One region of the Limnoraphis robusta BA-68 BA1 genome, then DNA from elsewhere that is predicted to be linked to it. Evidence: riboswitches for the same ligand, from Rfam matches in the RefSeq annotation. Region 1 holds a riboswitch; each other region holds the start of a gene.

Evidence for each region. Region 1 has a riboswitch for cyclic di-AMP ahead of VB836_RS03465 (ArsB/NhaD family transporter). Riboswitches for the same ligand answer to the same signal wherever they lie in the genome.
Region 2: another riboswitch for cyclic di-AMP. It lies ahead of VB836_RS23770 (universal stress protein); the one in region 1 lies ahead of VB836_RS03465 (ArsB/NhaD family transporter).
Region 3: another riboswitch for cyclic di-AMP. It lies ahead of VB836_RS05245 (hypothetical protein); the one in region 1 lies ahead of VB836_RS03465 (ArsB/NhaD family transporter).

The regions. Positions count from the first base shown of each region.
Region 1 covers NZ_JAYGHR010000004.1:82,837-93,923, forward strand. The annotation lists gene VB836_RS03455 (SLC13 family permease) at 1-955, shown strand, start outside; gene VB836_RS30300 (hypothetical protein) at 1,141-1,506, shown strand; cyclic di-AMP (ydaO/yuaA leader) riboswitch at 1,679-1,814, shown strand; gene VB836_RS03465 (ArsB/NhaD family transporter) at 2,123-3,484, shown strand; gene VB836_RS03470 (cation:proton antiporter) at 3,560-5,641, shown strand; gene VB836_RS03475 (pyridoxine 5'-phosphate synthase) at 5,774-6,490, shown strand; gene VB836_RS03480 (MgPME-cyclase complex family protein) at 6,554-6,880, shown strand; gene VB836_RS03485 (hypothetical protein) at 6,929-7,687, shown strand; gene VB836_RS03490 (divergent PAP2 family protein) at 7,786-8,244, opposite strand; gene crtE (geranylgeranyl diphosphate synthase CrtE) at 8,259-9,185, opposite strand; tRNA gene VB836_RS03500 (tRNA-Leu) at 9,438-9,518, opposite strand; gene accC (acetyl-CoA carboxylase biotin carboxylase subunit) at 9,712-11,067, shown strand; gene VB836_RS03510 (YggT family protein) at 11,083-11,087, opposite strand, start outside.
Region 2 covers NZ_JAYGHR010000081.1:10,219-20,477, forward strand. The annotation lists gene VB836_RS23755 ((2Fe-2S) ferredoxin domain-containing protein) at 65-631, shown strand; gene tkt (transketolase) at 1,301-3,322, shown strand; gene VB836_RS23765 (type ISP restriction/modification enzyme) at 3,606-6,836, shown strand; cyclic di-AMP (ydaO/yuaA leader) riboswitch at 7,172-7,307, shown strand; gene VB836_RS23770 (universal stress protein) at 7,370-7,897, shown strand; gene VB836_RS23775 (ABC transporter substrate-binding protein) at 8,074-9,387, opposite strand; gene VB836_RS23780 (TIGR04283 family arsenosugar biosynthesis glycosyltransferase) at 9,530-10,259, shown strand, end outside.
Region 3 covers NZ_JAYGHR010000007.1:26,596-37,682, reverse strand. The annotation lists gene VB836_RS05255 (hybrid sensor histidine kinase/response regulator) at 1-712, opposite strand, end outside; gene bchD (magnesium chelatase ATPase subunit D) at 1,161-3,134, opposite strand; cyclic di-AMP (ydaO/yuaA leader) riboswitch at 3,516-3,661, shown strand; gene VB836_RS05245 (hypothetical protein) at 3,766-4,041, shown strand; gene VB836_RS05240 (CheR family methyltransferase) at 4,295-9,091, shown strand; gene VB836_RS05235 (diguanylate cyclase domain-containing protein) at 9,094-10,470, opposite strand; gene VB836_RS05230 (pentapeptide repeat-containing protein) at 11,035-11,087, shown strand, end outside.

The DNA of each region.
Region 1 (11,087 bases):
TGATTTACTCAAAATCCGCGAAGAACGAGGGTTAAGTCTGTTACCCGATGTACAGTTTCAAACCCAAGAAATTGAATCAATTTTAACCACTGAAGAAGAGAAAATTGGGGAAGTATTAATTCTCTCAAATTCCCGTTTAATTGGCACAACACTGAAAGAATTACGCTTTCGACAACGCTATAATGCGACGGTTTTAGCCATTCGTAGAGGGGCTGAATTATTGCGAGGTCGTTTAGGTCGAATTCCCTTACGATTTGGTGATTTGTTATTGGTTCAAGGGCCGAAACAGAGTTTTATTGGTTTACAAACAACCCGAGAACTCCTGGTTTTAGAACAACAAGATGTCGAAACCCTTCGCACCGATAAAGCCCTGATTGCGGTATTAATTACCCTGGCTGTGATTGGGGTTGCAGCCTTTGACTGGCTGCCAATTTTAATCACTGGTTTAACAGGCGTAATTTTAATGATTGTTACAGGTTGTCTGAAACCCGGGGAAATTTACGGGGCGGTACGTTGGGATGTGATTTTTCTGTTAGCAGGTTTGATTCCTTTAGGAACAGCAATGGATAAATCTGGCGCTACAGAATTACTAGGGAATTTCATTGCTGGATTAGGCGGTAATCTTTCTGGCTATTGGATTTTAACCTTTTTCTTTGCTGCAACCTCTGTATTAACCGAAATTCTCTCTAATAATGCTTCAGTTGTTTTAATGATTCCCATTGCTGTACAAGTTGCAGAAACGTTAAATCTCAACCCTTTGGCTTTTATGTTTGCGGTGACATTTGCTGCTTCTAATAGCTTTATGACACCCATTGGCTATCAAACTAATACAATGGTTTATGGGCCTGGAGGATACAAGTTTGTTGACTTTTTGCGCGTCGGTGGACCTCTGAATTTATTGATGGCAATTGTTACACCCCTATTAATTGTCTGGCTGTATGGTTTAGAACCCTGAAGTAATAGGTAGATTTTAATAGAGAGAGAAGAGATATTTTATCGCTTCTTTCTCTCTGAAGAAGGAGGATAATTTTTAGGAATTTTGAAAGATTACTCCTAAAGCAAGATGAAAGTCTAGGCATAAATTGACTACAGTAAAAAAAAGTCAATTTTTGAAGATCCTGATAAAAGGAGATTAAAGTAATGCCTAGTGATACCAGAAACGAAGATCAAAAAAATTCCGATATTCAACAACCGATGAACCCCGAGGAAGTTGATCCTCAACAAAAACGTCAACAAAAAGCAGAATTAAAAGAAAAGGGAAATCGCTTAACAGCAAACCCTGGCGATCGCATTGATGAGTCGATGTCTGTCGAAGAAAAGGCTAAACAAGTGGCTGTTGATGCGCCCGATGTGACTGGAGATCATGTTGTTGTTCCCACTTATTTTATCGTAGAAGATGAAGATGGGAATAAAGAAGCATTACACCATGTCCGAGATGCTGAAGAGATTTCTGATGTCATTCGTCAAGCCCGTGTTGATGAAGAAGGGAATCGCAAATGGTGGTAAACTCAATCCCTGTAATCTTGTTTAATCAGTAATACAAGTCCCCCGTTTCTTGATGAAGCTGGGGATTTGATTAACTAATCTTAATTAATTCTATACAGATCTTCCCTTCTGAAAAAAAATATGTTACGCTACGTTCATCAAGAGCAAGTCAGCCTAATCTCTCATTATCTTCTCAGCATTCCTGCTTAGAACAATGGGGAGCGGAGGAACCACTTTTTGGGGCTTATCTTTGACTCCCGATGAGTCAAGAAGGATATCTCTCAATCCTAGCCCGTCAGCTAACTCCGTAGGCATTGAGGGGAGACTGAAGAATCGACACGTATACTATTACAATGTCTTGATTCTCTCAGTTGCAACCATTGGTACTGCTCGCTTCTGTGTACCTGTTTGTTTGATTGAGGCATTGTGAAAAATAAATTTTTTAGGGGTTGGATTTAACTTTTTTCCAACCCTACTCAAACTTAATAATTCTAGTCAGTTAGTTAGGTTTAATTTTCCTCAAACCTAACTGCAAGTTTTAGGCTATCCATCGAATGTTAGGTATTTTTTTAGACTTACCTAAATCGTCACAGCCAAGTTGAACCCTCCAACACCACTAATTATCAGGTTTACTGCTATGGATCATTTTCTATCTATGGGTAATTTTCAGCCTTTCATTGCAGCTACAACATTTATCGCCGTAATGTTTTTCATTACGACAGATTTTCTACACTTAACCATTGCTGCACTTTTAGGTGCCTTAATTTTGGTTTTTCTTCATGTAATGACCTTGACAGAAGCCGTCGATTATATTAGTCAAAGTCATGCAACTATTGCTTTATTCTTTGGGGTTATGGTGTTAGTTCGTGCCTTTGAACCGACTAATGTTTTTGCCTATCTAGCGACAAAAATGGTGATGATTTCTAAAGGAGAAGGAAAGCGATTACTTCTGGGAATTGTAGCAATTACCGCCCCGATTTGTGCCGTTCTTCCCAACGCGACAACGGTCATGTTACTCGCACCTCTCATTCCACCAATGGCGACACAAATCGGAATTGACTTTGTGCCATTGTTGATTTTAATGGTTTTTATCGCCAATAGTGCAGGATTATTAACCTTAGTCGGTGATCCGGCAACCTATATCGTCGGAGATGCGATTAACATGAGTTTTACAGATTACTTATTTCGCCTCAGCTTAGGCGGTGCGGTAGCGGTTTTAAGTGTAATTCTGTTACTGCCTATTTTATTCCCAAAAATCTGGAGAGCCAAATTAAAAAATATTGATAAACTTTCTCTCCCTAAAATTAATCATCCCCGAACCTTAGCTATAGGAGGTCTAATTGCAGCTTTTGTGATCACCTTTTTTATCATCGGAGAATCCTTACCGATTCCTGTTTCACCGGGGGCTGTAGCGTTATTAGGGGCAGCTTTAGCCCTGCTATTATCCCATCATAGTCATATTGATTCGATCAACCATATTCTCCGGGATATTGACTGGAGTACCTTACTCTTCTTTATGGCTGTCTTTGTGTTAGTGGGAGGACTCCAAAAAACCGGGGTCATTAATAATTTGTCTGGCGTTTTAGCCGTTGTCGTGGGTACAAATATTGCTTTTGGTTCAATCCTTTTACTGTTTTTTGTCGGTATTCTTTCGAGTGTTGTTCCGAATATTCCCCTCGTCGTGGCGATGGTTCCCCTTCTCAAACAATATTTAGTGAATGTCGGTTTAGCCGGGCCTGAAGTATTAGCCGTAGATTTTCAAGGACAGTTTCCGGTTGAAGTCTTACCTTTATTTTATGCGATGATGTATGGTGCGACTTTGGGCGGCAACGGCACTTTATTAGGGGCTTCTGCTAACATTGTGGCAGCAGGGATTTCTGAACAACATGGACGCACAATTTCATTTCAAAGATTCCTCAAATACGGATTACCAGTCATGGGAGTTCAACTGGTAGCAGCCGCAATATATGTTGGAGTTATGTTTCTCAAACAGTCATAATCCTTTTTTTGAAATTGACTTCAGTTGTTGATTTCTTTGAAATGGGTTATCGTTGGTATTGGTTTTGACTCGTGAATGCCAACCATGCAACTACTCAATTGGCTACCAGACAGCCCCATTGTCATCTTTACCATATTACTACTCGTTTCTCTGACGTTACCGCCCTGGTTTGAACGTCTCCGTCTTCCTGGACTCGTGGGATTATTATTAGCAGGTGTAGTTTTAGGTGAACATGGTTTAGGCGTATTAGATTCTCAATCTGAAACCATGAAACTGCTGTCAGACATCGGGAAAATTTACCTGATGTTTGTAGCGGGTTTAGAAATTGATCTCGCCCAGTTTAAAAGCAAAAAAGATCGGGCGATAGGCTTTGGAATTTCTACCTTTATTTTTCCCATGCTGGCGGGAATTGCTATTGGGCTTTGGTTCGGCTTTGGTTGGAATGCGGCTATTTTAATTGGTTCCTTACTGGCTTCTCATACGCTGTTGGCTTATCCCATTGTTCAACGCTTAGGACTGATTGATACAGAACCAATTATTATTAGTGTTGGTGCTACGATTTTTACCAGTATTAGCGCTTTATTAGTCTTGGCAATTTGTGTGTCCGTTCAAGCCGGAGAATTTTCACTCTATAGTTTGAGTTGGCAACTCGGAAGCCTAGCGATTTATTCGGCTGTCGTTTTATTTGGCTTTGATTGGGCTGGAAAAGCCTATTTTAAAAGAAATGGCAGTGAAGAAGGCAATCAGTTCTTATTTGTTTTATTATCAGTATTTCTCGCTTCTGTTGGCGCTCAAATTATTCAGATCGATCAAATTGTTGGGGCATTTTTAGCAGGTTTAGCCGTTAACGATGCGGTGGGAAATAGCCTCGTTAAAGACAAAGTGGAATTTGTAGGCAGTGTATTGTTTATTCCCTTTTTCTTCATTGCGATGGGGCTTTTTCTGAATGTTCCGGTTTTTCTCTCTACCTTAACCACAAATTTTACCTTACCTCTCGCTATTGTTTTAGGGTTAATAATTAGTAAATTCATTGCAGCCTGGGCTGTTAAATTACTCTACGGTTACAGCCGAGACGAAACCCTGTTAATTTGGTCACTTTCCATCCCTCAAGTCGCAACAACTCTAGCAGCAGCTTTAGTCGGTTTTAATGTCGGTTTACTGAGTGAAGAAGTCTTTAATAGTGTGATTGTCTTAATGTTAGCGACCTCGATTTTAGGCCCGTTACTGACCCAAAAATATGCACCTCGCTTGCTTCCCCTGAAAGCAGCCAAATCATCCTTTAATATTAACCCCACGATCAAGGACGGGGAAAATAGCCAAGAAGCCGAAAAAACTCTACCTTTTACCGTTGTTGTTCCGATATATAACCCCGATACTCAACGCTATTTGATGGAAATGGCGGCTTTAGTTGCTCGTCACGAAGAGGGATCAATTGTTCCTTTAGCGATCGCAACTCACGCCCAAGTTCACATGGATGAACCCGAATTTCAAAAAGCATTAAAACAGAGTCGATTATTATTAAAACGCTCCGAAGAAGTCGGTCAAGAGTTCAACGTAAAAACCGAACCCGTTCTCAGAATTGATGGCGATGTTGCTACAGGAATTACTCGCACCGCTTGCGAAAAAGATGCGAGTTTAATCGTCATGGGTTGGAGCGAAAATACCAGTTTACGAGCGCGACTGTTTGGAACGGTGATTGATAGCGTATTTTGGTCGTCTCATTGTCCAGTAGCGGTGATGCGATTATTACAAGAACCTGTAGAAATTCGTCAGATTTTAGTCTTAGTTAAAACTATAGCACCACGAACGATTAGAACCATTCGTTTTGCTCAACTTTTAGCCTCTACCAACAAAGCGGCTGTCACTCTATTACATATTTGTCCGGCTCAAACTTCTCCTCAGCAAATTGCCATCATGGAAACACAATTAACAGAAATCCTCAGTGTAGAAGGCTCTTCGATCAACTCCAACATTGTTGTTAGGGCGACTAATGATGTCGTTGGAACTATTTTAGAACAAGCCAAAGGATTTGATCTCGTGGTATTGCGATCGCAACGTCGCCGCACAGCAGGCGGTTTAGCTGTCAGTAGCGTCACCCATGAAGTCATGCAAAACCTACGCTGTTCAGTGGTGATGTTCGGTGAACCCCAAGTATAGCAGGCTGTAGGGGCGGGTGAGATCAAAATCTATGTCACTGAAAACAACATTAATAACTGAAAAAACTGGTCACGGGTGACGGGTGACTGTAAACTGATAAAACGGGAACATTCAACACGAGGACAGGCTAAGTTGCCGACTTTGGGAGTCAATATTGACCATATCGCCACACTGCGTCAAGCTCGTCGAACCATCGAACCCGATCCGGTGGCGGGGGCAGTGATTGCAGAATTGGCAGGTGCAGATGGGATTACCGTACATTTACGCGAAGATCGCCGTCATATTCAAGAACGAGATGTGCGGCTGTTGCGAGAAACGGTGCGGACTCATCTTAATCTAGAAATGGCACCTACCGATGAAATGGTGGCGATCGCATTGGACATTCGACCGGACTATATTACTCTAGTTCCAGAACGACGAGAAGAAGTCACCACCGAAGGCGGACTCGATATCGTTGGTCAACAGGAGCGAATGAGTGCAGTTGTTGGTAAACTGCAAGATGCAGGAATTCCCGTCAGTTTGTTTATTGATGCAAACCCTGCTCAAATTGAAGCTTCAGCCCGCACAAAAGCTGTTTTTGTGGAGTTACACACAGGTTGTTATGCTGACGCCAAAGGGGATCAGCAATACCAAGAACTCAAGCTATTGATCGAAGGGAGTCAACTGGCTCAAAATGCGGGACTGCGGGTGAATGCGGGTCATGGTTTGACCTACTGGAACGTTTACCCCGTCGCTTGTATTGAGGGAATGGAAGAACTCAATATTGGTCATAGCATTATCAGTCGAGCGGTTCTGGTGGGCTTAGATCGAGCCGTTCGGGAAATGAAACAAGCCCTGATCGCTCTGTAAACTGTTCGTGATCACTCACCTTTTTTTCAGAACAAACAACGAATTATTGATTCACAACGAACCATGAAAACTTACTACTATCTTTTAGCCAGTCAACACTTTCTTCTCGAAGAAGAACCCTTTGAAGAAGTTCTCAAAGAACGAACTCGCTACTACCAAGAACAGGAAAAAGAAATTGACTTCTGGTTAGTTCCCCAACCTGCTTTTCTCGAAGCGCCGGAACTGGCGGACGTTAAAGCAAAATGTCCTCAACCTGCGGTGGCTGTCATTTCCACCAATGAGCAGTTTATTATTTGGTTGAAACTCCGTTTAGAATTCGTCGCGACAGGGAATTTTCAAGCCCCCTCATCCAGTATTGCTGATCCGTTAGCGTCTTTGGCTGTTGCGTAATCAAGACTGCTAAAATAGGTCTGCTCACAGTCAGTTGAGATCTGAGCTATGGTTCAAATTGGTGTCAAGAAATGGTTTAGGTTCACGGCGATCGCAGTTCTGCTCACCAGTTATAGCGTGAGTCCAAACGTTGCGAGTGCTGCTGCCTCTTGTGAACCGCCAGCTTCTGGAGAGTATCTTGTATTGATTGTGAGCGAAACCACTGCTGAACAGGACTTAGCCCGTAAGACGTTACCCAGTGATATCAAAAGTGAAGTTTGTCGCTATGTTGAGGATCTGGTTACGCGAGTCGGTGGTTTTAAAGATCAACTGATTGCAGAAGATTGGGCGGCTTATCTTAAAGAGAGTTCCGGTTTGCAAACCTATGTCGTCAAACCCGAAACCGTTTCACAACGTCCTCCGTCTCGCCCTGTCGTGAACCGTTCACCTGCATCTGAGTTGCAAACAGAACCCCGTTCTCAAGCTCGACCTCGTTCTCAACCTCGTTCTCAACCTCAGCCTCAACCTCAGCCTCAACCTCAACCTTCTAGCGAACAAGCTCGCTTTAATCCCCGGAGGCTCGGTTCAGGGTATGCGGTGTTAGTAGACTACCTTAATCAACCCGATTTAGCCGCAGAAATCGAAGAAATCACTGGAACAGCAGTCGGTTTAGCTTCTTATGGTCAGCGTCCCTATTTACTTGTCACACAGACAAATAACCTCGAAACCGCCACCTCTACGTTACAAACCTTAAGTAATCGCGGTTTCTTATCTCTGATGGTTGATAGTCGCCGGGTAACGCTGATCAGCCCGAACGTTAACCCCTAGTCTCAGAAGATAAAGAATAGGGGACAGGTTACAGGGAACAGGAAAAAAAACGGATTACTGATTACTGCAAAAACTGTTCACTGTTTCCCTGCGCCCATTTACGGATAAGCCAATTTTGCGATCCAAGAAATAACCACTCCCAAAGCCAAACCCACAATCACCTGAAAAGGGGTATGACCAAGTAACTCCTTGAGGCGATCTTCGTTAAACTGGGGATGCTCCTGAAATAACTCATCAATAATCTGATTCAAAATACGAGCTTGTTGACCCGCCGCTTGACGAACTCCCGTCGCATCGTACATAACAATAAAAGCAAAGACAACGGAGATCGCAAATTCAGGACTTTCCCAGCCAATTGTTTGTCCGACACCTGTAGCTAATGCGGAGACAAAAGCAGAGTGAGAACTCGGCATCCCGCCTGTTGTGACTAACGCCCGAAAATTGATTTTTCCATGTCTGATTAACTCAATCGTCAACTTCGCCATTTGAGCAAACAGACAAGCAAAAAGGGAGACCATCAGGACTTGGTTATCCAGAATATTGCCAAAGTCTTGCATGGAGTTAGACACCTCTAATGACTGCGACTGGTAATAAATTGAGCGATCGCAATTAAGGGAGTCGCCGCTTCTCCAAACGGAGCGAGTTCCGCTTGAGCCTGTTGGATCAGTTCAGTCGCTCGACGTTTTGATTCTTCGAGTCCCCAAAGACTAGGATAAGTCGCTTTTTGAGCTTTGAGATCTTTTCCGGCTGTTTTTCCTAGTTCTTCTTGAGTTGCAGTAATATCGAGAATATCATCAACGATCTGAAACGCCAAACCGATTTTCTGAGCATAGCTTGATAGCCGTTCTAAGTTCTCTACTGATGCTCCGGCTAAAATAGCGCCGCAAACGACACAAGCTTCTAACAAAGCTCCGGTTTTATGGGTATGAATGAATGTTAGGCGTTCTTCTGTAATGTCTGTTTTACCTTCTGATTCTAAATCTACCACTTGACCGCCCACCAGTCCGGTAGCACCCACCGCTTGACCTAAACGGCCTATCACCTGTAAAACCTGTTGAGGGGGTACATTTGTGGTTTGAGTTGCTACAAATTCAAACGCATAGCTTAACAACCCATCCCCGGCTAAAATCGCAATATCTTCACCATAAACCTTGTGGTTAGTGAGTTGTCCCCGACGATAATCATCATTATCCATCGCAGGCAGGTCATCATGGATCAAGGACATGGTGTGGATCATCTCTAGGGCGCAAGCCGTTGGCATCGCCATCTCCGCCGTTCCCCCTAACAACTCACAAGTCGCCAGACACAAGATCGGACGCAGACGCTTTCCTCCCGCTAGCAGTGAATACCGCATCGCCTCATAAATTTTCTCGGGATAGGTGACTTGAACTGAGTCATCAAGTGCTATTTCGACCTCAGCCTTGCGTTCCGCCAAATAAGTCGATAGGTCAAACGTCGAGCTTGTCGGGGGTGATGGGTTTTCTCCAGTCAATACCATAACGCTGTTTGTCCGTACTGAGTCATATTTCGTCAATCCCATTGTACGGGTCTTGTGACACCCAAAGTCGATTATCTCTCAATCCGACTCAGAAAAGTTTAGGGGATACCAAAGTTGGCATCTACGGTTTTAGTGAACTACCCAAAGATTGAGGGTTGCTGCATCGACTTGGGATTGAAAACATAACCCTTCTACTACATAAAAGTTATGCTTTCAGTCAACCTCTTACGACTTTGCTTGTGATTTTTGGTATGCGGATGGCGAGACTCGAACTCGCAAGGCAAAGCCACACGCCCCTCAAACGTGCGCGTATACCAATTCCGCCACATCCGCTTAGGCTCAATGAAATCTCAGTCAAACTGAACGTTTCACAGCGCGTCTTCTATCATATCATAAACTTTCAGCAATATCAACAGAGTTTCCAAAAGTCAGCGATCGCCTGTAACAACATTGTTGCGTTTTATCTCTTTCCCTGTTGACCAAAACAGTTTATCCTAAACTGATTATTGACCGAGCAGCACAGAAGATGCGGTTTTCAAAGATCCTAATTGCCAACCGGGGGGAAATTGCCCTACGCATCCTCCGCACTTGTGAGGAACTGGGTATTGCCACAGTCGCCGTTCATTCTACCATTGATCACCACGCCCTTCATGTTCAGTTGGCGGACGAAGCCGTTTGCATTGGTGAACCGAGTAGCGCTAAAAGCTATCTAAACATTCCCAATATAATCTCAGCCGCCCTCACCCGCAACGCCACCGCCATTCATCCAGGCTACGGCTTCCTCGCGGAAAATGCCCGTTTTGCGGAAATTTGCGCCGATCACGATATCGCCTTTATTGGCCCGACTCCCGAGGCGATCCGTTCAATGGGCGACAAATCAACCGCCAAGGAAACCATGCAAAAAGTAGGGGTTCCCACTATTCCCGGCAGTGATGGCCTAGTCACGAGCGAAAAAGAAGCCGCGAAAATAGCCTCACAAATCGGCTATCCGGTTATCATCAAAGCAACCGCAGGCGGAGGAGGGCGAGGAATGCGTCTAGTTCGTGATCCGGCTGAACTCCCGAAACTATTTGCCGCCGCCCAAGGAGAAGCAGAAGCCGCCTTTGGAAATCCCGGTGTCTATCTGGAAAAATTTATCGAACTTCCCCGTCACATTGAGTTTCAAATCTTGGCCGATAGTCACGGCAATGTGATTCACTTAGGAGAACGGGACTGTTCGATTCAACGACGTCATCAAAAACTCCTGGAAGAATCCCCGAGTCCGGCGTTAAGTTCAGATCTGCGCGAAAAAATGGGAAAAGCAGCCGTGACTGCGGCTCAGTCCATTCACTATACTGGAGCGGGAACGGTTGAATTTTTGCTCGATAAGGCGGGGAATTTCTATTTTATGGAGATGAACACCCGCATCCAAGTTGAACATCCCGTTACAGAGATGGTAACAGGCTTAGATTTAATCGCCGAACAAATTCGCATTGCTCAAGGGGAAAAACTAGAATTCACTCAAAAACAGGTGCAACTCCGGGGTCATGCCATTGAATGTCGGATTAATGCAGAAGATCCCGATCACAATTTTAGGCCTTGTCCGGGACGAATTAGCGCTTATCTTCCCCCCGGCGGAAATGGCGTGCGAATTGATTCTCATGTCTACACCGACTATGAAATCCCGCCTTACTATGATTCTTTGATTGGGAAATTGATTGTTTGGGGGCCTGATCGATCTAGTGCGATCGCTCGGATGAAACGGGCTTTACGAGAGTTTGCGATTACTGGAATTCCCACAACGATTGGCTTTCATCAAAAGATTTTGGAAACTCCAGAATTCATACAAGGTGAAGTTTACACCAATTTTGTTGAACAGTGGATGAGTCGTCAACAGCAATAACAGGATATTCCAGACTTACG
Region 2 (10,259 bases), on a different contig from region 1:
TTCCCTCTCAGAACGTCTTTACCCGGACAAAAAACCCACACAACTTACAACTACTCTGAAACCAATGTCCAAAACTGACACACAAATCACGGAATTCAATTTTGATGGTCAAGTGACCTATGTATTCTTCGATGGCAGCAAACCCAAATATCTACAATTGATGACATCTGAAGGGCTGCATCTGATCAAACTCTCCAAGGAATCTCGTTCAGTGTGTGAACGTTTATTGATTCCCGGTCGGCAAGTTCAAGTCAGTGGGATGAAAAAATATGATCCCAAAAGCGGTAAAATTAAACTCCAAGCTGAACAAGTGATGGCTCTAAACGCTACAGGTCAGCCCAACAGTTCACCTTGTGCATCTCAAAAAGAAGCGAAAAAAACCTGTCCAGGTAAAGCCCAAATCCTTATCTGTGACAAGTCTGACTGTCGCAAAAAAGGTGGAAACCATCTGTGTTCTGCCTTAGAAACCGTCGTTAAAGAACGAGGACTCGAAGAACAAGTCACCATTAAAAAAACAGGCTGTCTCAAACGTTGTAAAGCAGGCCCTAATGTGGTGATGATGCCCGACAAAACCCGCTACAGTCGGGTTAACCCCAAAGAAGTTCCTGAGTTAATCGCCAAGCATTTCTAAAAAAATCAAGGACAATTTTTGATTAAAATGCCTCCATCTGGGTAGAGACGTTCCATTGGAACGTCTTCGCGTTTATTTAAGGGTTCCGGGGGAGGTGGGGTGGTTGACTCCCTCAAGCCACATGAGATCTAGGCTTCCCCCTGTTCCCTGTTGCCTGTTCCCTGTTGCCTCTAAAAGCATGAGATCTAGGCTTCCCCCTGTTCCCTGTTGCCTGTTCCCTGTTGCCTCTAAAAGCATGAGATCTAGGCTTCCCCCTGTTCCCTGTTGCCTGTTCCCTGTTGCCTCTAAAAGATAGCTTGCTTGTAACACCCTCAGATGAGAAGATTTAATCTGTGGCCCCAAGATAATTCTCAGCATTGTTGAGGAAACTCTAAACCCTAGCTTAGGAACAGACAAACTGTTAAATCTAGGCGGGATCGCATTCGATCAGGTGTGCGGGGAGTGAGAACGGGCAGCCAACGGCGATCGCTCTAGGCAAAAAAGTACCTGTTTCCACGCTCGATGCAACCCAGACCGGAAAGCCACCGAACAGTCACCAGTAGGGGCGGGTTCGGCTCAGATCGATCGTCTCTGCGAAACAACCTCAATCAACCCGCCCTCACACCTCACCCGTGTTTACGGTTGGCTGTTCACGCTCACACGTTCATAAAGTATATAGAAACGATAACTATGGCTGTTGCAACCCAATCACTCGAAGAACTCTGCATTAACTCCATCCGCTTTTTAGCGATTGATGCAGTACAAAAAGCCAACTCTGGCCACCCCGGATTGCCGATGGGCGCTGCACCAATGGCCTTTGTGTTGTGGGATCGCTTTATGCGGTTTAACCCCAAAAACCCCAAATGGTTTAACCGCGATCGCTTCGTCTTGTCGGCGGGTCATGGTTGTATGTTGCTGTATTCTCTCCTACACCTGACAGGTTTTGACAGTGTTCCCCTCGATGAAATTAAACAATTTCGTCAGTGGGGTTCCAAAACTCCTGGACACCCAGAAAACCACGTTACCGAGGGTATTGAAGTCACCACAGGGCCGTTAGGACAAGGGATTGCCAATGCAGTGGGACTCGCTTTAGCTGAAGCCCATCTCGCCGCTACCTTCAACAAACCAGACTGTCAGCTTGTTGATCACTATACCTATGTGATCATGGGTGATGGCTGCAACATGGAAGGAATTTCCGGTGAAGCCTGTTCTCTAGCAGGACACTGGGGCTTAGGTAAATTAATCGCTTTCTACGATGACAATCATATTTCGATTGATGGTCATACTGACATCTCCTTTACCGAAGATGTATCCAAACGCTTTGAAGCCTACGGTTGGCACGTTCAACACGTTGCCGATGGTAATACTGACTTAGAAGGGATAGCCGCAGCCATTCAAAAAGCGAAAGAAGTCACCGATAAACCATCGCTGATCAAAGTTACGACAATTATTGGTTACGGTTCTCCCAACAAAGCCGATACTCACGATGTTCACGGCGCTGCTTTGGGTAAAGATGAAGTCAAAGCCACTCGTGAACATTTGGGCTGGGAATACCCGGAATTTGAAATTCCTGAAGATGCCCTCAACCACTTCCGCAAAGCCATTGATAAGGGTGCAACTGCTGAACAGGAATGGAACCAAATCTTGGATCAATATAAATCCAAGTATCCCGAAGAAGCGGCAACTTTTGAACGGATGTTGAGTGGTAAACTCCCCGAAGGTTGGGCCGATGCACTGCCAAAATATACCCCCGAAACCAAAGCGGATGCAACTCGGAACCAGTCGGGTGCCACATTAAATGCGATCGCTAGCGTCTTACCGGAATTAATCGGGGGTTCCGCAGATTTAGCCCCCTCCAACAAAACTCTACTCAAAGGGTTGGGTGACTTCCAAAAAGGTCAATACCAAAACCGTAACGTTCGCTTCGGTGTGCGTGAACATGGCATGGGCGCGATTTGTAATGGCATTGCCCGTCATGGTTCAGGGTTAATTCCCTACGGTGCAACCTTCCTGGTGTTCACTGATTATATGCGGAACTCCATCCGTCTGTCGGCCTTGGCAGAAACGGGTGTCATTTGGGTAATGACTCACGACTCCATCGCCTTGGGTGAAGATGGCCCAACCCACCAACCCGTTGAACATATTACCTCTCTGCGGGCTATTCCTCAACTGATTGTGATTCGTCCGGCGGATGGAAATGAAACCTCTGGGGCCTATAAAGTCGCCGTAGAGAAGGCAAAAGCGGCACATCCGATGTCAACGTTGTTAGCCTTTTCTCGTCAGAATTTGCCCAATTTAGAAGGCAGTTCGATTGATATTGTTGCCAAGGGTGCGTATATCCTTAGCGATAACAGCGATGGCACGCCGGATATTATCTTGATTGGTACAGGCGGCGAAACTTACCAATGTGTGGAGGCAGCCGTTAAACTCCGCGAAGAAGGCAAGAAAGTTCGGGTGGTTTCCATGCCTAGTTGGGAGTTATTTGAAGAACAGGATGCAGCTTACAAAGAGTCTGTTTTCCCGAAAGCCGTTAAGAAGCGTTTAGCGGTGGAAGCGGGTATTAGCTTAGGTTGGAGCCGTTATGTAACCGATGAAGGTGCAACCATCAGCGTTGATACCTTTGGGGCGTCTGCTCCCGGTGAAGTGGTTCTGGAGAAGTTCGGCTTCACGGTTGAGAATATTATCGCTCAGGCGAAGGCGTTGTTAGGTTAGAATCCCTCTAAATCCCCCTTAAAAAGGGTTAGATCCCCCTAAATCCCCCTTAAAAAGGGTTAGATCCCCCTAAATCCCCCTTAAAAAGGGTTAGATCCCCCTAAATCCCCCTTAAAAAGGGGGACTTTTAACCTACACTCAACCTCCCTAACCTCCCTAACCTCCCTTTTTAAGGGAGGTGCCGCAGGGGTCGGGATCTAAAACTTATAAAAATGCGTCGCAAATATTTATGTATTTCAGATAAGCTAAATAAAATAGCCGCGCTCTATAGGGAATCATAACGATGAGCCTGTATATTCAATATATTCGAGAGATCGAAGCTGCTATGCAATCAGGAAATGCAACAGAACACACTCATCGTCCCGCACTCAAGAATTTAATTGAATCTTTTCGTTCTGGAATTGTCGCCACAAATGAGCCAAAACGAATTAACTGCGGTGCGCCAGATTTTGTGATTTCTCAAGGACAGTTTATTAAAGGATATATAGAAGCCAAAGACGTTGGCGTTTCTCTCGATAAAACTCAAACAACGCCTCAACTCAAGCGATATTTTAATGCTTTGGGTAATTTAGTTTTAACAGATTATCTAGAATTTCGCTGGTATGTTCGGGGAGAACTTCGCTTAAAAACCCAAATTGCAAAAGTTAGCAAAAATAATCGCAAGCTAGAGCCAGATCACGAAGGAATTGAACAACTTGATCAACTTTTAACTCAATTTCTAGAAGTTAGTACACCTCAACTGAATACACCCAAAGAATTAGCGCAACGCATGGCAAATTTAGCGCAATTAATTCGAGATGCGATCGCAACGGCTCTATCCGATCAGGATAAAGGAGGAATGCTCAGAGAGCAACTGGAGTCGTTTAAAAAGGTATTAATTAAAGATTTAAACCAAAATCAATTTGCAGATATGTACGCCCAAACGATTTGTTATGGGTTATTTGCAGCCCGATGTAATACCGAGAGTCCTGAGAATTTTTCACGGGAAACTGCGGCGTTTAAACTTCCGAAAACTAATCCTTTTCTTCGCAGTATTTTTAGTCAAGTTGCGGGGCCAGATTTAGATGATAGAATTGTTTGGGCGGTGGATGATTTAGTAACAATATTGCGTCAGACAGATATGGCAGAAATTCTCAAAAATTTTGGGAAAAGAACCCGTCAAGAAGACCCGGTTGTGCATTTTTATGAAACATTTCTGGCGGAATATGACCCTAAAATGCGAGCATCAAGAGGGGTTTACTATACGCCCGAACCTGTAGTTTCTTATATTGTCCGTAGTGTTGACTCTATTCTGAAAAATAAGTTTGGAATTTCTAAAGGGTTAGCTGATGCAAAAAAAATACAGGTTCCTAACCAAAATGGTGAGGGAACTCTAGAAACCCATAAAGTATTAATTCTCGATCCAGCAGTGGGAACGGGAACTTTTATGTACGGTGTAATTGACCATATTTATGATAGTTTTAAAAATCAAAAAGGGATGTGGTCAAGTTATGTCAGTCAACATCTACTTCCCCGTTTATTTGGATTTGAATTATTGATGGCTCCCTACACCGTTGCACACATGAAGTTGGGGTTACAGCTTCAAGAGTTGGGATATGATTTTAGTTCAGATGAACGGTTAAGAATTTATTTAACAAATACTTTACAAGAAGCTTTTCAAATTCCGCCAGCAGATGGATTTTTAAATCGAATTCGAGATGAAGCAGAAGCAGCAAAAGAAGTCAAGCAAGATATTCCTGTGATGGTTGTATTAGGAAATCCGCCTTATTCAGCAGTTTCTATGAATACCGATCCTTGGATTGTTGGATTGGTCAGAGATTACTATCAAGTTGATGGTCAACCTTTAAAAGAACATAACTCACAAAATTTATTGGATGATTATGTTAAATTTATTCGTTTTGCTCAACATCGAGTTCGTTTAACAGGTGATGGAATTGTTGCATTAATCACAAATCATGGTTATTTAGATAACCCAACGTTTAGAGGAATGCGTCAAAATTTGATGCAAACCTTTGATGAAATTTATGTTTTAGATTTGCATGGAAATAGCAAAAAGAAAGAGGTCTGTTCAGATGGTTCACCCGATCAGAATGTGTTTGATATTCAGCAGGGTGTCGCGATTGGAATTTTTGTTAAGTATCCTGAAAGCAGTCAAAAGCTTGCTACAGTTTATCATGCTGATTTATGGGGAGTACGGGAGTTATATGAAAATCAGTCTAAAGAAAAAAAACTGATAAGCGGAAAATATCATTGGTTAGCTGAAAATGATGTGAGTTCAACAGATTGGGAAATATTAAAACCAGAATCATCTTTTTATCTATTCAAACCTCAAGATAAAAGACTACTACCAGAGTATCAAGCCTATTGGAAAATAGCTGACATTTTATCTTCAAACTTAACTGGCGTAAAAACTAATCGAGATAAACTATTAATTGATTTTGATTTAGAAAGTCTTAATCAAAGAATAGAAACTTTGCAAAGCGATCAATATACTGATATTCAAATTAAAGAAACATATAGTTTGTCAGATGATCGCTACTGGAATACTTACAGAGAAAGGAATAAAATTAGAGCTACAGATTGGCGGAAAAATATTATTCCATATCTTTATAGACCTTTTGATCAGAGGTATTTACTATATCAAATTAATCTCATTCAAATTGGACGTGGAGGTGCTGGATATAATATAATGCAACATATGATTTATGGTGATAATTTGGGATTAATAACATCTCGTCAACAATCACAACAAAGAGAGTGGACTTTAGTAGGAATTACAAAATTTGTTACAGATAACTGTTCTATATCTAGTAATACAAAAGAGAGAAGTTATCTTTTTCCTCTCTATCTTTACCCCACTGATAACCCCACATTATTTGATTTACAACCCACTAACGCACCTGGAGGTCGCCGCCCTAACCTTTCATCGGAATTTATTCAAGACTTCTCAACTCGCCTAGAATTAGAATTTATTGCAGATGGAAAAGGCGACAAACACCAAACTTTTGGCCCCGAAGATATTTTTAATTACATTTACGCCATCTTTCATTCTCCCACCTACCGCCAACGTTATGCAGAATTTCTCAAAATAGACTTTCCTCGGGTTCCCCTAACATCCAACTCTGAATTATTTTGGTGTTTGTGTGAAAAAGGCGATCGCCTCGTTAACCTGCATCTGATGAAAGTTACCGCAACAGAAATGACCAGTTATCCCGAAGACGGAGATAATAAAGTTGAAAAAGTTCGTTATGTTGAACCGAAGCAAAATCAACCCGGACGAGTTTATATTAACAAAACCCAATACTTTGAAGGAGTTCCGTTAGAGGTTTGGAATTTTTATGTGGGAGGATATCAAGTCTGTCAAAAATGGTTAAAAGATCGAAAAGACAGAGTGTTAGACTTTGACGATTTAGAACATTATCAAAATATTGTTACAGCCTTAAACGAAACAATGATATTGATGCAGCAAATTGATGATATAATTAATCAATATGGCGGTTTTCCAATCGAATAAAAAACTCACCAAAAACTCACCCCTCTTTTTAAGTGGGCAGGGGGGATCAACTATGACCAATCTAAACGATAGCGACTTTGATCTTCCCTATAACCCGGCTTTAATTGCTAGGGCAGAACTCCGCTTAAGTTTGAGATTTTGAGAGAGATTCGTTACTCAATCCCCACGTTACAATTCTTCAAAAACTGTTAACTGAAAAAACTGTAATCCGGACTCTATTTATCCGGGACGAGTCGCCCCTTTTATATCTTTAGACAGAGTAGACATTTTTCATTCAATGCTATAATAGTTCAGAAAGAATAGCAAGCCAGCCTAATTCGAGCAGAATTTCTCAACTTCTACAAGAGCAGAGAAACTTTGTGAGAAACGGAGGAACCAAAAATCGGGGCGAATCTCGCGCAATGTAACCGAGAGAGGCACCTTCCAGCCTTAGCCCGTCAGCTAACTTCGTAGGCATTGGAAGGAGAACCCAATTGCAACATTGGATCTCCTTAACACTCGCTAAATCACCACACAGATAAGGAGACAACTTCATGCGGAAACCGATGTTGATGCGTTTACAGAGCGTACTTGGCTGCGATGACTTGACACAGCAAATGGTGCTATTACCTCAAAACAAAATCTCTCCACGTCGAACAGAATCCTCTAACCTCACCCTGAATATTGTCGTGGGTTATACCGGATCAGATCAGAGTCAAGCGGCGCTGGATATGGCACTTTGGATCGCGCATCAAACCCGTTTAGTCAAGCAAAATCCCGTCTTAGTTCATATTGTTTATGTCATTGATCAGGTTCAACCCGCAACGATAGAAAAAGCCGATCATATTCTTTGGCAAGCACGCTGTTTAGCCAGTGAATGGCGGGGTTCTCTGGATGCTCATTTACGAATTGGTAATGTTGCGACTGAACTCAGTAAAACAGCCCAAGAAATGGATGCTGAGGTGATGTTACTCGGATGTCGAACCTTAAAACATCCGTTGGTTAAGCAATTAGCAAATCAAACGCCCTGCCCCATTTTAGGATTATTACCAAAAGAGTTGAGCGTTGTCTCTTCCGATTAATTTGTCATCATGCCTATCGCTGGAATGCAGATGTTATTATCATCGGTAATAGCGATCAGCAGACTCCAAAAGCCACCAAAGTGCAATCACTCCAGCAAAGCCTGCAAGCGGCAATAAAAAGCGTTAAACTATCATTACGATCATCCATCTTAGGATAGATTTGACCGATAGGATTATCACCGTTGATTCCAAGCATTTTCTGCATCTAAAAGCGCTTGTTCGACGGTTTTTTCGTTTAACATTGCGGCTTGTAAGTTATCATAAATAATCTTTTGCAGTCTTTTGATATCTTTTAAGGGGGGGAGTAAAGTATCGGTTTCATCCATTTGTTTTGCACTAATAATTCGGGCTTGATCTTCTTGGGTATTTCGTCCTTGAACGGGTCTAAAATGACTATCTTTTAAGGCTTCAACCGTCGAAGGTAATACATTTGCGACTTTTGCAAAAGCGAGTTGATTGGTAGAATTGGTGACAAACAAGGCAAATTTTAACGCATTTTCAGGATTAGGCGTTTCTCTCGGAATCACTAAATTCATCACCGCAACGCTTTTTTTCCCGGTTTCTCCGGTAATTTGTGGGGCGGGAGTCGAAACTTTAGCAATAGTGGGAGCGTTTTCTGCAATGGCTTTAAAAAACTGTGGCCCTGATATTAAAATAGCGATTTCTCCCGCTTGATAAAGTTCAATTGCGCGTCGATGTCCTTGAGTTAAAACTTCTTGAGGAAGCAGGTTATTTTGATATAAATCTACCCAATATTGAAAGGCGGCTTTTCCTTCAGGACTGTTAAAGGCTGCTTTTCTTTGTTCATCAACTAACTGCACCCCCATTTGAACTAAAGATTGTAAAACCTGAGAAGAATCTTCGGGAACAAAGGATACAAACAAGGCATATTTACCTGTTTTTTCTTTAATCGTTTGAGCGAATTCGGCGAGTTCTGTATAAGTTGTAGGTGCGGTTTTTAATCCTGCTTTTTGAAATAACTCTTGATTATAGATCGTAATTTGTGTTGTTAAATACCAAGGAACTCCATAATTTTCTAAGCGGCAATTATTTTCTTTACATCTTTCAATACTATTGGCTTTTAAAATATTCGGTAAATATTGCGATCGCACCTCTTCTGGTACTTGTTCATTTAAGTTTAACCAAGCATTTCGTCCGGCGAGTAAAGCGGCAAAATCGGGGTTTAAATTCACCACATCCGGCGCTGTTTTTGCCGAAACAGAAGCTAAAATTCGACTTTCCATCGCTGACCAAGGCACATCGACCCAACGAATTTTTAACTCAGGATTTTCCGCTTCAAAATTCGCAATTAATTGGTTAAAATAATCAGTAAACTGCGGTTGAAGTTGCATCGTCCAGAATTCGACTTCCTGACGATTATCACTGGCATTATTATCAGAACTAACCGTTGCACAACTGACAACAAAACTCAGCAATAAACCAACTAAAGCAAAAATTCCAAAGCGTTTCCAGGGGTTCAGACGTTTCATGGCTTGGGGGGATGTTGACTCGCAAGATAGGACGAAAATTGAGGATATTTGTTTCTCGAGATAAATGTGCCGGGTGACAACTAATAACTATACTGCTAAGAGCAGAAATTTTTTGCTGTCATTCACCCTATTATCAGCAGTAATGTTGCGTGTTTCCATTATTATCCCAACCTTAAATGAGGCGAGTTCCCTAAACCGCACCCTGAATACTTTGCGTTTACTCACTCCCCCAGCTTGGGAAATGATTGTCGTAGACGGGAACAGCGAAGATGAAACGGCTTTGATCGCTAAGTCTGCGGGAGTTCAGGTGATTTCTTCTCCGATACGCAGACGTTCAACCCAAATGAACTTAGGCGCGAAACTGGCAACCGGAGAAGTTCTCTGTTTTCTGCACGCCGATACTTTAGTTCCCGATGACCTCGTGACTATTATTGCACAAACCTTATCGGATGCAAATATTGTTGCAGGGGGGTTTATTTCGCTGATGGCGGGTTCTCAAACGACTCGTTGGGGAATTTCCCTTCACAACTACTTGAAGACCTATTATGCGCCATTATTGTTTCGTCCCCATTTATTTTTTCGGGGACTGCGGTTACTCTTTGGAGATCAGGTAATATTTTGTCGGAGTCAGGCGTTTTGGGACTGTGACGGCTTTGATGAACATTTACCCATTATGGAAGATGCGGATTTATGTCGTAAACTGGTTTATATTGGACGGATTCGCTTAGTCAACCGGATTGTCCAAACCAGCGATCGCCGTGTTGCCCGTTGGGGTTCGTTCAAAGCTACGTTAATTTATCTTTATATTGGTTTTCTTTGGGGAATGGGTGTTTCCGCGAACTATTTGCAAAAGTTTTATCAAGATATTCGTT
Region 3 (11,087 bases), on a different contig from region 1:
GCTGTCGCGTCATTCCCTGACATTTGGGTAGGATGCTGCTGTATTCATAGGCGATTATCGCTTGGGTTTGAGTCGGGTTGTACAGTTCAATTTGACAGCAATTAATCCCCAGTACCTTCGCTAATTCTTCGGTAGCCGTTTGCAGAATTTGTTCTTCATCTAAGCTATCCCGAATCTTTTCGGTAATCTCTCCAACTACAGCTTGAAAGTTGAGCGCTTGTTCTAACTGAAATGTCCGCTCCTGAAGTTGATGTTCAATGTGAAGACGAGATTTAATTTCTCGTTGCAGGGTGCGGTTTTGGATGGCGAGATGCTGCTGCATTTGCTGAAGCGTTAGATGCGTGCGAACACGGGCTAACAGTTCGTTTTCATCAATGGGTTTGCTGAGGTAATCAACTCCGCCCACTTCAAAACCTGTGACTTTATTGATTGTCTCAGAAAGATCCGTCAAAAAAATGACTGGAATTTCTCGGAGCGCGGGTTTAGCTTTCAAATGACGACAGGTTTCAAACCCATTTATACCTGGCATTATCACATCGAGTAAGATCAGATGGGGACGGATAGATTCTGCAATCTGGATTGCTTTTTCTCCATTTTGAGCGACAAAGACCCGGAAACCGACCTTTTCTAAGATAGTATATAAAGTCTCTAGGTTGCTTGGCTTGTCATCTACAACTAAAATCACATCAGACTCAAGAGGTTCACGGTACATTTTCCGGATTTGACTGTTCTGACAACAATTCTTCTAATTCTAACGTTCGCGATCGCGCTTTTTCCGGGTTCTTGATGGTGTTTTAAGCTTTCAATCGTTAAGACATTCTTTATTTTTTTATCGAAAAGTAATTTTATATTTTTTTCAAGTCAATGATATCTTTTTAAAGAAAAATTAAAGATTGTCTGAAGCACATTTTTCCTAACAATATTTTTAATTGTATTGAAAAAACCTAAAATTCAAGCCCTAATAAATACCGGAGTAATTTTGTTTGGATTTAATAGTGATATGAAATTCAAAAAATAATGCTATAAAAAGGAACCGGATACAGGGGACAGTAAAAAAACTGATAACTGGTAAGGGTAATTCATGAATTACCCCTACAAAACTTGATTAAACAGCTTCAGGGTTGACGAATGACAATTTCCCAGTCAAACGAATCAAAACATTAACCGATCGCATCTTTAATGGCATTTTGAGTCATCGCTGCGATCGCCTGTTCAGTCGCTTTGGGTAAATGATAATATTTCCCGCCTGCGGTTTTCGCTAACTCCTTTGCAAACCCCGTTGAAACAAATTTATTCTCAGTATCCACCACTAACAATTGCATCCCCAACGCCCGAATTTTAGCGGCAATTTCTAACAATTCCTGCTTAATATCCGGCTTTTCTCCGTCTAATATCGGTTCACCGAGCGATCGCGCTAAAGATACATTTCCTCGTCCATCGGTAATGGCAACAATCACCACCTGACCAATATCCCCCGACTGTTTGGCGTTCATCCCCACTCGTACCGCTTGGGTTAACCCATGCGCCAACGGTGAACCGCCCCCACAGGGTAAACGTTCCAACCGTCGTCGTGCCGCAGAAATCGATCGCGTGGGCGGTAACAACACCTCAGCCTGTTCACCGCGAAATGGAATGAGAGCCACCTGATCACGACTTTGGTAGGCTTCGTTCAGCAGTTCCAGGACGGCACCTTTAGCAGACTGCATCCGGTTGAGTGCCATCGAACCCGAAGCATCCACCAAAAACACAACTAACGCCCCAGACTTCCTGGCTAACAGTTTGGCGCGAATATCCCCGGACTCCACAATCACCTTGCGATCCGGTTGACGCAGACGCCGAGCTTTTTGGTAGGGAGCAGCAGCTCTGAGAGTGGCATCTACAGCAATTCGCTGAACTTTTCCTCTGGGTAAAATCGGTTTAATGTAGCGACCGCGATCATCAGAAAAAATTAAACTGCGACTGCCCGATTTACCCTGACGGTTTGCCTTATTTGCAAAGGATAACACAGTTGGATCGAGAATAATACCCTCCGGATCGAAAATAAATTCTTCGGGAATACTCATCTGTTCTTCTTCGGGGGGTTCCGGGTTTTCTTGATCTTCGTCGTCGTCAACGTCATCGTCTTGTTCAGACTGTTCGGGGGGCGGTGGGGGTGGCGGTTGCTGAGGTTGTTCTTCCGGTGGCGTTTGGATAACGGTTGCACGGGGAACGATAACTAATTCTACTGCGCGTCGCAGATCATCGGCGAGAACTTCGGTTTGACCTTCAAAGGCGGCTGAAGCTTGGGCGACTCGCACGGCAAAGAGTTCGGCTCGATGTCCTTGGACTCCGCCTCGTAGCGCTTCTTCAACCAGATAGTGTATTTGTTCGGGTTTGATGCTAACGTCTTTTAACCATTCTCGGGCTAAGAGAATTTGAGTTTTTAAGTTATCAATATCTTCGCTATATTGAGTTAAAAAGGCTTCGGGAGAACTCGCATAACTGGTGACTCTATCAACCGCAGCCACTCGTTGATCTAAACTTAAGGCGCCATCGGCTGAAAGAGAAATGGCTATTCTATCTAATAAATGTTCTCGAAGCGGCCCTTCTTCGGGGTTATAAGTTGCAATAAATAACGGTTTACAGGGATGTTCAAAACTCATCCCTTCTCGTTCAATTCGGTTACAGCCTTCGGTGAGAACAGTTAATAATAAGTTACTAATATTATCATCGAGTAAATTAATCTCATCGATGTACAAAATCCCTCGATGAGCCGCCGCTAAGAGTCCCGGTTGAAAGACGGTTTCCCCTTGTCTAACGGATTTTTCCACATCCACTGAACCGAGTAAACGATCTTCGGTTACGCCGAGGGGAACTTGAATAAAAGGTGCGGGGATAACTTGTGTTTCTTGGTTGGGGTTGTCGGGATCGGGTTCGAGGTTGGCGATTTCCCCTTTGACGACTTCGATGGGGGGTAATAGGGCATGAAGGGCGCGGGCCATCACTGACTTGGCGGTTCCTCGACGTCCAGCGATCGCCACGCCTCCGAGTCCTGGATCAACGGCTGCCATTAAAAGGGCGAGTTTGATCGCCTCTTGTGCAACGACGGCACTCAACGGGAAGCTGATCGGTGTGGGAGCGGTTGCCGCAGGCATGACTTTAGGAGTTTTTTAGGTACAGCCTTTCATCTTAGCAATTGATGGGTGTTTTTACTAGCGCTTGACGGACAGCTTGATCATTGCTTCTCAAATTTTAGTAATTTGTGATACAAATTTCCAGTAAAAAAGGTGACAATACCTCATCCGAGAATTTTCGGGAGGATCTCGGACAACAATTAAAAGACTACTCGATCAATCCGTTTCCCTGACTGAGATCACAAAGGAAATCTTATCGGATTCTCTCTGTCAAAAAAATTTAAAAACTTGTTGACAATTGAAAAATTATAAAGATAAAATGAGCATAGAAAAATAAAACAAACAGTCAGCCTAATCCGGCAGATAAAAGCCCTTGTTGAGATCACTAATTTTTTTAGTGAAATACAAGTGTTGCTGGAACGGAGGAACCAAATTTTGGGGCTAATCTCGCAAAGGTAGTCTTTGGAAACAGAGTGACCAAGACATGAGAAGGGCATCTCTCAGCCCTCGCCCGTCAGCTAACTTCGTAGGCATTGAGAGGAGTCTGAAGCGCCAACTTTCTAATCACAATTAGATAGATTGTCAATTCAGTTTCCTTGGTTGGTATAGGTCTGATTTGTAGTACCCACCCTAAGAACCTGAACGGTTTACCATGACACCCCGAATTTCATTATCTTTGATCGCGCTTTCTGATGCGTTGGTTCCTTTCCTGTGGCTAAAAACGAGCGATATTATTCTCATATCTGTTTTGGGAAGTATAGGAATAGTTTTAATGTGGTCAATTATTCATTCTTTTATTGTGACCACCATGCCAACACCCACATTACCGATGTTGGTTAACTCAAGTTTAACATTAGGCAAATTGTTTAAAAACTATTTGGAGGTGATCGTTTTAATTGGCAAATCCCTAAATGTTGCAGTTGGCTAATATAGCGGTGTGCGCTCGTATGAGGTACGAACCAGAAACCCGGTTTCTAGCAGAAACCGGGTTTCTACCCAATCGGTGTTGTACCTCACAGAACTGAAAACAGCTATAGATTGAAAAACGCTAGAATAAAGATTCATATTCCTTGAGTAAAAAATGCTCTTTCAACGACTTGATCCTTTGTCCGCAAACTCGTTAGTATCAAACTAAAAGCCCTTAATGACCGTGAGAATATGTGTTTAGCGGAGCAAGTTTGATGTCCAATACATCTGATCAAGAAGAAAACTTTTATATTGTCGCAATAGGCGCCTCGGCGGGGGGAGTGCAAGCCCTACAAACCTTTTTTGCCAATCTATCCAATAGTCCCAACGCCGCTTTTGTTGTCATCCTCCACCACCCCCCCGATAGCGGACATCAGCTATCCGAAATTCTACAACGCCAAACCTCGCTACCCGTCAATGTGATCGAGAATGAAAGCACCATCGACAAAAATAACGTCTATGTCCAACCCCCGCACACCTATCTCAATATCCGGGATCATCGCCTGTATTTAAGTGATTTTCCGACAGAAGGCCTCCCCCTTCCCATTACTCACTTTTTTCAATCCCTCGCCCTAGAATATAACGAACGAGCCATCGGAATTTTGCTGTCGGGTTCGGGAAGTGACGGGGCGGAAGGCTTAAAAAACATCAGTCGGGCTGGTGGGATTGCCCTCGTTCAATGTCCTGAGAGCGCTCAATTTCAAGGAATGCCCAACAGTGCGATTACCTCCGGTTTAGTCGATGAAATCCTCTCGCCTGTGGAATTGGCTGAGGTTGTCTATGATATTACCCACTTGGGAGGACATGAACGGATTTCTCCTCAAGCCCCAAATCTTATTACGACAGAGCAGTTGGGGCAGATTTTAAACATTCTCGCCACAAAACAACAAACGGATTTTTCTCAATACAAAACCACAACCCTCCACCGTCGCATTGGGCATCGCTTCGCCCTGTCTCGCCTGGGAAGTATAGATAGTTATATTCGATTTTTGGCTAAAAACAACGAAGAACAGCAAAAACTCTGTCAGGATATTTTAATCGGGGCGACTCGCTTTTTTAGAGATCCGTCGGCGTGGAAAATTATTAGTGAAGACGTTTTACCGAAACTGATTAATGAACTCACCGCCGAAGATCAACTGAGAATTTGGGTTTCCGCTTGTGCGACGGGTGAAGAAGCCTACACAATGGCTATTTTAGTCAATGAAGCGATCCGCAACAGTGAAAAAGCGATTAACTATAAAATTTTTGCCACCGATCTCGATACTCAAGCCTTAGAAGTTGCCTCGAGGGGCATCTACCCCGAAGCGATTGCCAATGATATTTCGGCTGAACGTTTGGAACGATATTTTACTTATGATAATAGCTGTTTTCGGGTGAAGCGATCGCTGCGGGAAATGCTAATTTTTTCGCCCCATGATTTAACGACGAATCCTGGCTTTTCTCAGATGAGTTTGATTAGTTGTCGCAATGTTTTGATTTATATGCAGCCGCAGTTACAACAGCGAGTGTTGCAATTGCTGCATTTTTCATTGAAGCCCCAAGGGGTTTTGTTTTTGGGCGATACTGAATCTTTAGGGGAGTTGGATCAGGAGTTTATGCTGATCAATACCCAGTGGAAAATCTACAGCAAACGCCGAGATGTTAAGCTGTCGCTCACCCAATTGGTCACTCGCCAGCCTGCGATTGTCAGGACTTCGATGAATTCAATTTTACCGAACAAGTCCAATACACCCCGGTTTGAGCAATTACTTGAAGAAATTTTTAAACAGAGTTTTGAGTCTCGGCTGATTACTTGTGTATTAGTGAATCGAGAAAATCGATTAATCCATGTTTTTTATAATACTGCTGATCTTTTAGAAATTAGCTTGGGTGAGGCGGATTTAGAGATCAGTAAAATTATCCATCCCGATTTAAAATTACCCTTAGCAACGTCTCTACACCGAGCCAAACGAAATCAAGAACCCGTTTTGTATAACGGCATCAAAATCAATCGAAATGATCAGTCTGAAATGGTGAGACTGAAGATCGGTCATAATCCTAATTTGGAGAGCTTGGAAGATTGTTTTATTGTCTTCTTAGAAATAGAAAATCCCACAATTCAATCTCAGCAACTCCCAGAAATCCGCTATGAAATCGAATCCGAAGCGGCTCAACGAATTGTCGAGTTGGAACATGAACTCCAACAAACCCGAGAAAATTTGCAAGCCGTTGTCGAAGAACTAGAAACGTTTAACGAAGAACAGCAAGCAATGAATGAAGAATTGCTCGCCTCAAATGAAGAACTGCAAAGTACCAATGAAGAATTGCAGTCTGCGAATGAAGAACTCTACACGGTTAACTCAGAATATCAGTCAAAAATTGAACAGCTTACTCGCCTCACAGATGATGTTGATAACTTGCTGAGAAGTACCGATATCGGGGTATTATTTCTGGATTTAAACCTGAAGATTTGCCGACTTACTCCAGCAGCGACCCAAGCGATCAATATTAGACCCACTGATATTAATCGTTCGATCTTTGATTTTACAAATAATCTCGACTGTCCTAATTTGATGGAACTGTTACAGCAGGTAATCGAAACTCAGCAACCCCTAGAACGAGAAGTGACTTTATTAACAACAGGCGAACATTTATTGATGCGAATTCATTGCTATCTGCGAGAGGATAACAGTTGTGATGGTGTTGTGTTGACGTTTGTGAATATTAACGATATTAAAATAATTCAGCAACGACTAGAACACACGAATAACCGACTGGAAAATCTCTATGAGAGTAGTCCGGTCGGTTTATTTCTCATCGATGATCAATTCCGATTTCTGCGGGTGAATTCGGTGCTGGCTGAGATGAATAATTGCTCGGTTGAAGAACATCTAGGGAAAACGGTTTCAGAAGTTACTCCTCAGTTTTCCGAGCAGTTTCTACCGTTTTTTCGTCAAGTGATTGAAACAGGAAAACCTGTAAAAAATGTAGAAATTGAAGGAACAAAACCCAGCGAACCGGATACAAAAGGCTATTACTTAGCCACTTATTATCCCTTACAGATGAATGATGGAGAACAAGCAATTGGCGGGATTATTGTTGATATATCTGCCGAGAAAAAAGCCCAGAAAGAATTAGAAGAAAGCCGCAATTTAATCGAGCAAATCACCGAATCGAGTCCGGGAATTATCTATATTTTTGATCTGGCAGAGCAAACGATTTCTTATATTAATCGTGGCGTTAGCGAAAATCTGGGTTATCATCCCGATGACATCAAACAAAAGGGGATTGACTTCTTCTCTGAGATTGTTCATCCCGATGATCTTGATCAAGTTAAACAGCATTATAAACAGTTTGAAAATAGGGCTAATCAGCAGCCTATCGAACTTGAATATCGGATGCGACATAAAGATGGAAGCTGGCATTGGTTCATGTCTCGAGAAGTGGTTTTTCGACGCACTGAAACGGGAGAACCGAAAGATATGCTGGGAATTAACACCGATATTAATGATCGTAAAAAAGCCGAGTTAGAACTCGCACAGCTTAATCAAACTTTAGAGCAAAGAGTTAAGGATCGCACCTGTGAACTCGAAGAAGCCAAACAAAAAGCCGAAGAAGCCAACACCTCCAAAAGCCAGTTTCTCAGTTGGGTGACTCACGAACTGCGAACCCCGCTTAATATTATTATGGGTTTTGCTCAACTGTTAGGACGATGTGAAAATTTAAACAGTAAGCAACAGCAACACGTTGACCTGATTTATAATAACGGTCAACAACTGGTAAAACTGATTAACGAATTGCTAGATCTAGGGAAAATCGAAGCAAACCGCATGGAGTTGGAGTTAGAATGGTTCGATCTTTATCCCTTGATGAATGAGGTTGAGGAAATGTTTCAACTCGAGATTGAACGCAAAGGTTTAGAGTTGTCGGTTGAGATCGACTCGGGAGTTCCCCCATATATTCAAACCGATGAACAAAAACTGCGTCAGGTTTTAGTGAATTTGATTACTAATGCGATTAAATTTACCAATGCGGGTGGGGTTAGCGTCCGGGTAAATATGGAGTCAACTTCATCGAGCGATACCGAACAAACTATGAGTTTGAGGTTTGAAGTCGAAGATACGGGTCGAGGAATTCCTCCCGAAGAATTAGAACATCTTTTTGAGGCGTTTGTCCAGGGAGAAGCCGGACGCACTTCCCGTCTGGGGACGGGTTTGGGTTTGGCGATTTGTCGGCAATTTATCGAAATGATGGGCGGTGAAATTCGGGTTAATAGTACAGTGGGTGAGGGAACAACGTTTGATTTCTCAATCCCGATTAATTCTCCCGTTGAAATTGTTTCTAGTCCTCAACAGCGTCAAGAGATTATTGGTTTAGCTGCCGATCAGCCTCAATATAAAATTCTGGTTGTTGATGATCAAGCTGATTGTCGTCAACTGTTGATGTTGATGTTGGGATCGTTGGGTTTTGAGATGTTAGAAGCGGCGAATGGTTTAGAGGCTATTAGTCAGTTTGAACAACATCAACCTCAACTGATTTTAATGGATATTAAAATGCCTGTGATGAATGGCTTAGAAGCGATACAACGCATTAAAACGACTCCTGAAGGTGAGGCGACGGTGATGATTGCGGTATTGGCTTCGGCTTTGAATGATAGTCAAGAGGAAATGCTGAATAATTGCTGTGATGATATGATATTTAAACCGATCAGAGAAGAGGTTTTACTGAATAAAATTGCTGAATGTTTGGGTGTGCGGTATGTTTATGCTTCTGAGGCTACGGAGTCTCCGGCGGATAATAATAAACAGCAGGAGTTGAGATTAGCGATAGAAAAATTAAATCAGATGTCAAATGAATGGCGATCGCAAGTTTCTAATGCGGCAATTGCTTGTGATTTACAAAAGGTTTTACAGCTTCTTGAGGAGATTCCCGAAGCCCAATTGTCGCTGAAAGAATTGTTAAATCGATTGGCTGATGAGTATCAGTTTGATGCGATCGCTCAATTATTTAATCCTGAAAATCCTCCGATTTGAATTTAATCAGTTTGAGCATTAAAAACACAAATCCGATCACGTCCTTGGCTTTTGGCTTCATAGAGTGCATGATCAGCCGTTTGAATGAGAAGTGTAAAATCCTCAGAAGTGGGAATTTGAGTGCTAATTCCGATACTGAGAGTAATATATGAACTGATCAGAGATTGATTATGAGGAAGTTTGAGATCGTGAATGGCTTTTTGGATGATATTAGCGACGGTTTCCGCCCCTTCTCGTTGAGTATTCGGCAAAATCACAGCAAATTCTTCACCGCCATAACGAGCCACAAAATCAGAGGGACGCTTAACGGCTTGGCGAATAGTTTGAGCGACACTATGTAAACAGCGATCGCCTGCGTCATGTCCATAGCGATCATTATACAGCTTAAAATAGTCAATATCAATCATCATTAAAGATAGGGGAAGTTTTTCTCGTTTGGAGCGTTTCCATTCTTGGTGAAGATAGATATCAAACGCTCGTCGATTGGAAATTTTTGTCAAATCATCGGTGACGCTTTGCTGATATAAAACATTATTGGTTCGATGGAGAATGAGTTCACATTCTTTGCGATCGCTGATATCCCGAACCACGATTAATATTCCTTGATCATAGGGAATGGCTTGGACTGAATACCAAGCTTTTATTTGTTTATTTTCATAGTATAAGTCTCGTTCAAAAGAGTGTCCAGTTTCTACAACTTCCATAAATTGATGAAATAAACCCGGCTCATAAATATCTAGTGAACTGTCTAATATTTTGCGATTGATCAAATATTCTATATTCATATCAAGCAAGTTCGCCATCACCGGATTAACAAAAGTGCAGTAAAAATAGGCGGGTTTTTTGGGGTGAGAAGGGATGAATTTTAAGACCGCAATACCATCAGGACAACTCTCCAGAATATGAGCCATAACTTGATGGGATTCTAGAAGCTGTTTTTCTATTTCTCGGCGGTGTTTTAGTTCTTGTTTTAGTTGTGCTTTTTGCCACTTTAAAATCAGTTGCTTTTCGACTCTAGCAATAAGTTCTTCAATGAAAAATGGCTTGGTGATATAATCTTCACCGCCCACTTCAAAGGCTTTGACTTTATCAATAGCATCCTGAAACGAACTGATAAAGATCACCGGAATCTCTTGGGTTTTCGGATCGGCTTTCAGCCGTTTACAAACAGTGTATCCATCAATATCCGGCATTTTAATATCGAGTAAGATGAGATCAGGGAACATCTGTTCTACCGCTTTTAGTGCGATTTCTCCATTATTAGCTTGTCTAATCTGATAACCTACATCCTCCAAAACTATTGTCAAAAAAGTTAGATTATCTAGGCAATCATCAACGATTAATATAGTAGCTTTTCGTTGGTTATTTAAAGGGTTCATAGTTTGGCTTTACTGAGGGTTTATTAAAAGAATAAGACTCTATTTAATCTGATTTTTCTGAGATGATATAAACAGGATAAAGATCTTGTCTGCCATCAAAATTAACGTTTTCTCGTCGAGAAAGCTTGAACTAGAAAATTTGATGAATCAAAACTAATTTTCTCAAAAATGATCATAGTGCTTTTGCTAAAACAACTTCTATCTACTTTTATTCAAATTATAACGGATCGAGAAATGTCTGATAGATAGATATCTCCAGGAGACTGCCCTATCTATAGTAAACAAGCTAACAGTGCGATCACAACAGGTAGAGCAACAAAATAAATTGAGGAGATGGGGAGCAAATTTGAGCTTGATTACGTCATCGTCTCCAGTCGGAATTTCGAGCTGATCGACAAAAACTAGAACCCTCGGCAATTTTTCATCGAAAATTCAAATCCTATTCAAAATTAGTATGATTAGGGTTAAACCCTAAACTGGGTTGCTAAATTCACGGATGCGTCAGTCTTATCTGATAATAGGAATCGTTGTGATTTCCCTAAAAAATTCAACAGGATAACTCAAATGAAATCAGTTCACATTTTGATTGGTTTACTGGTATTGACAGGATTAACGCT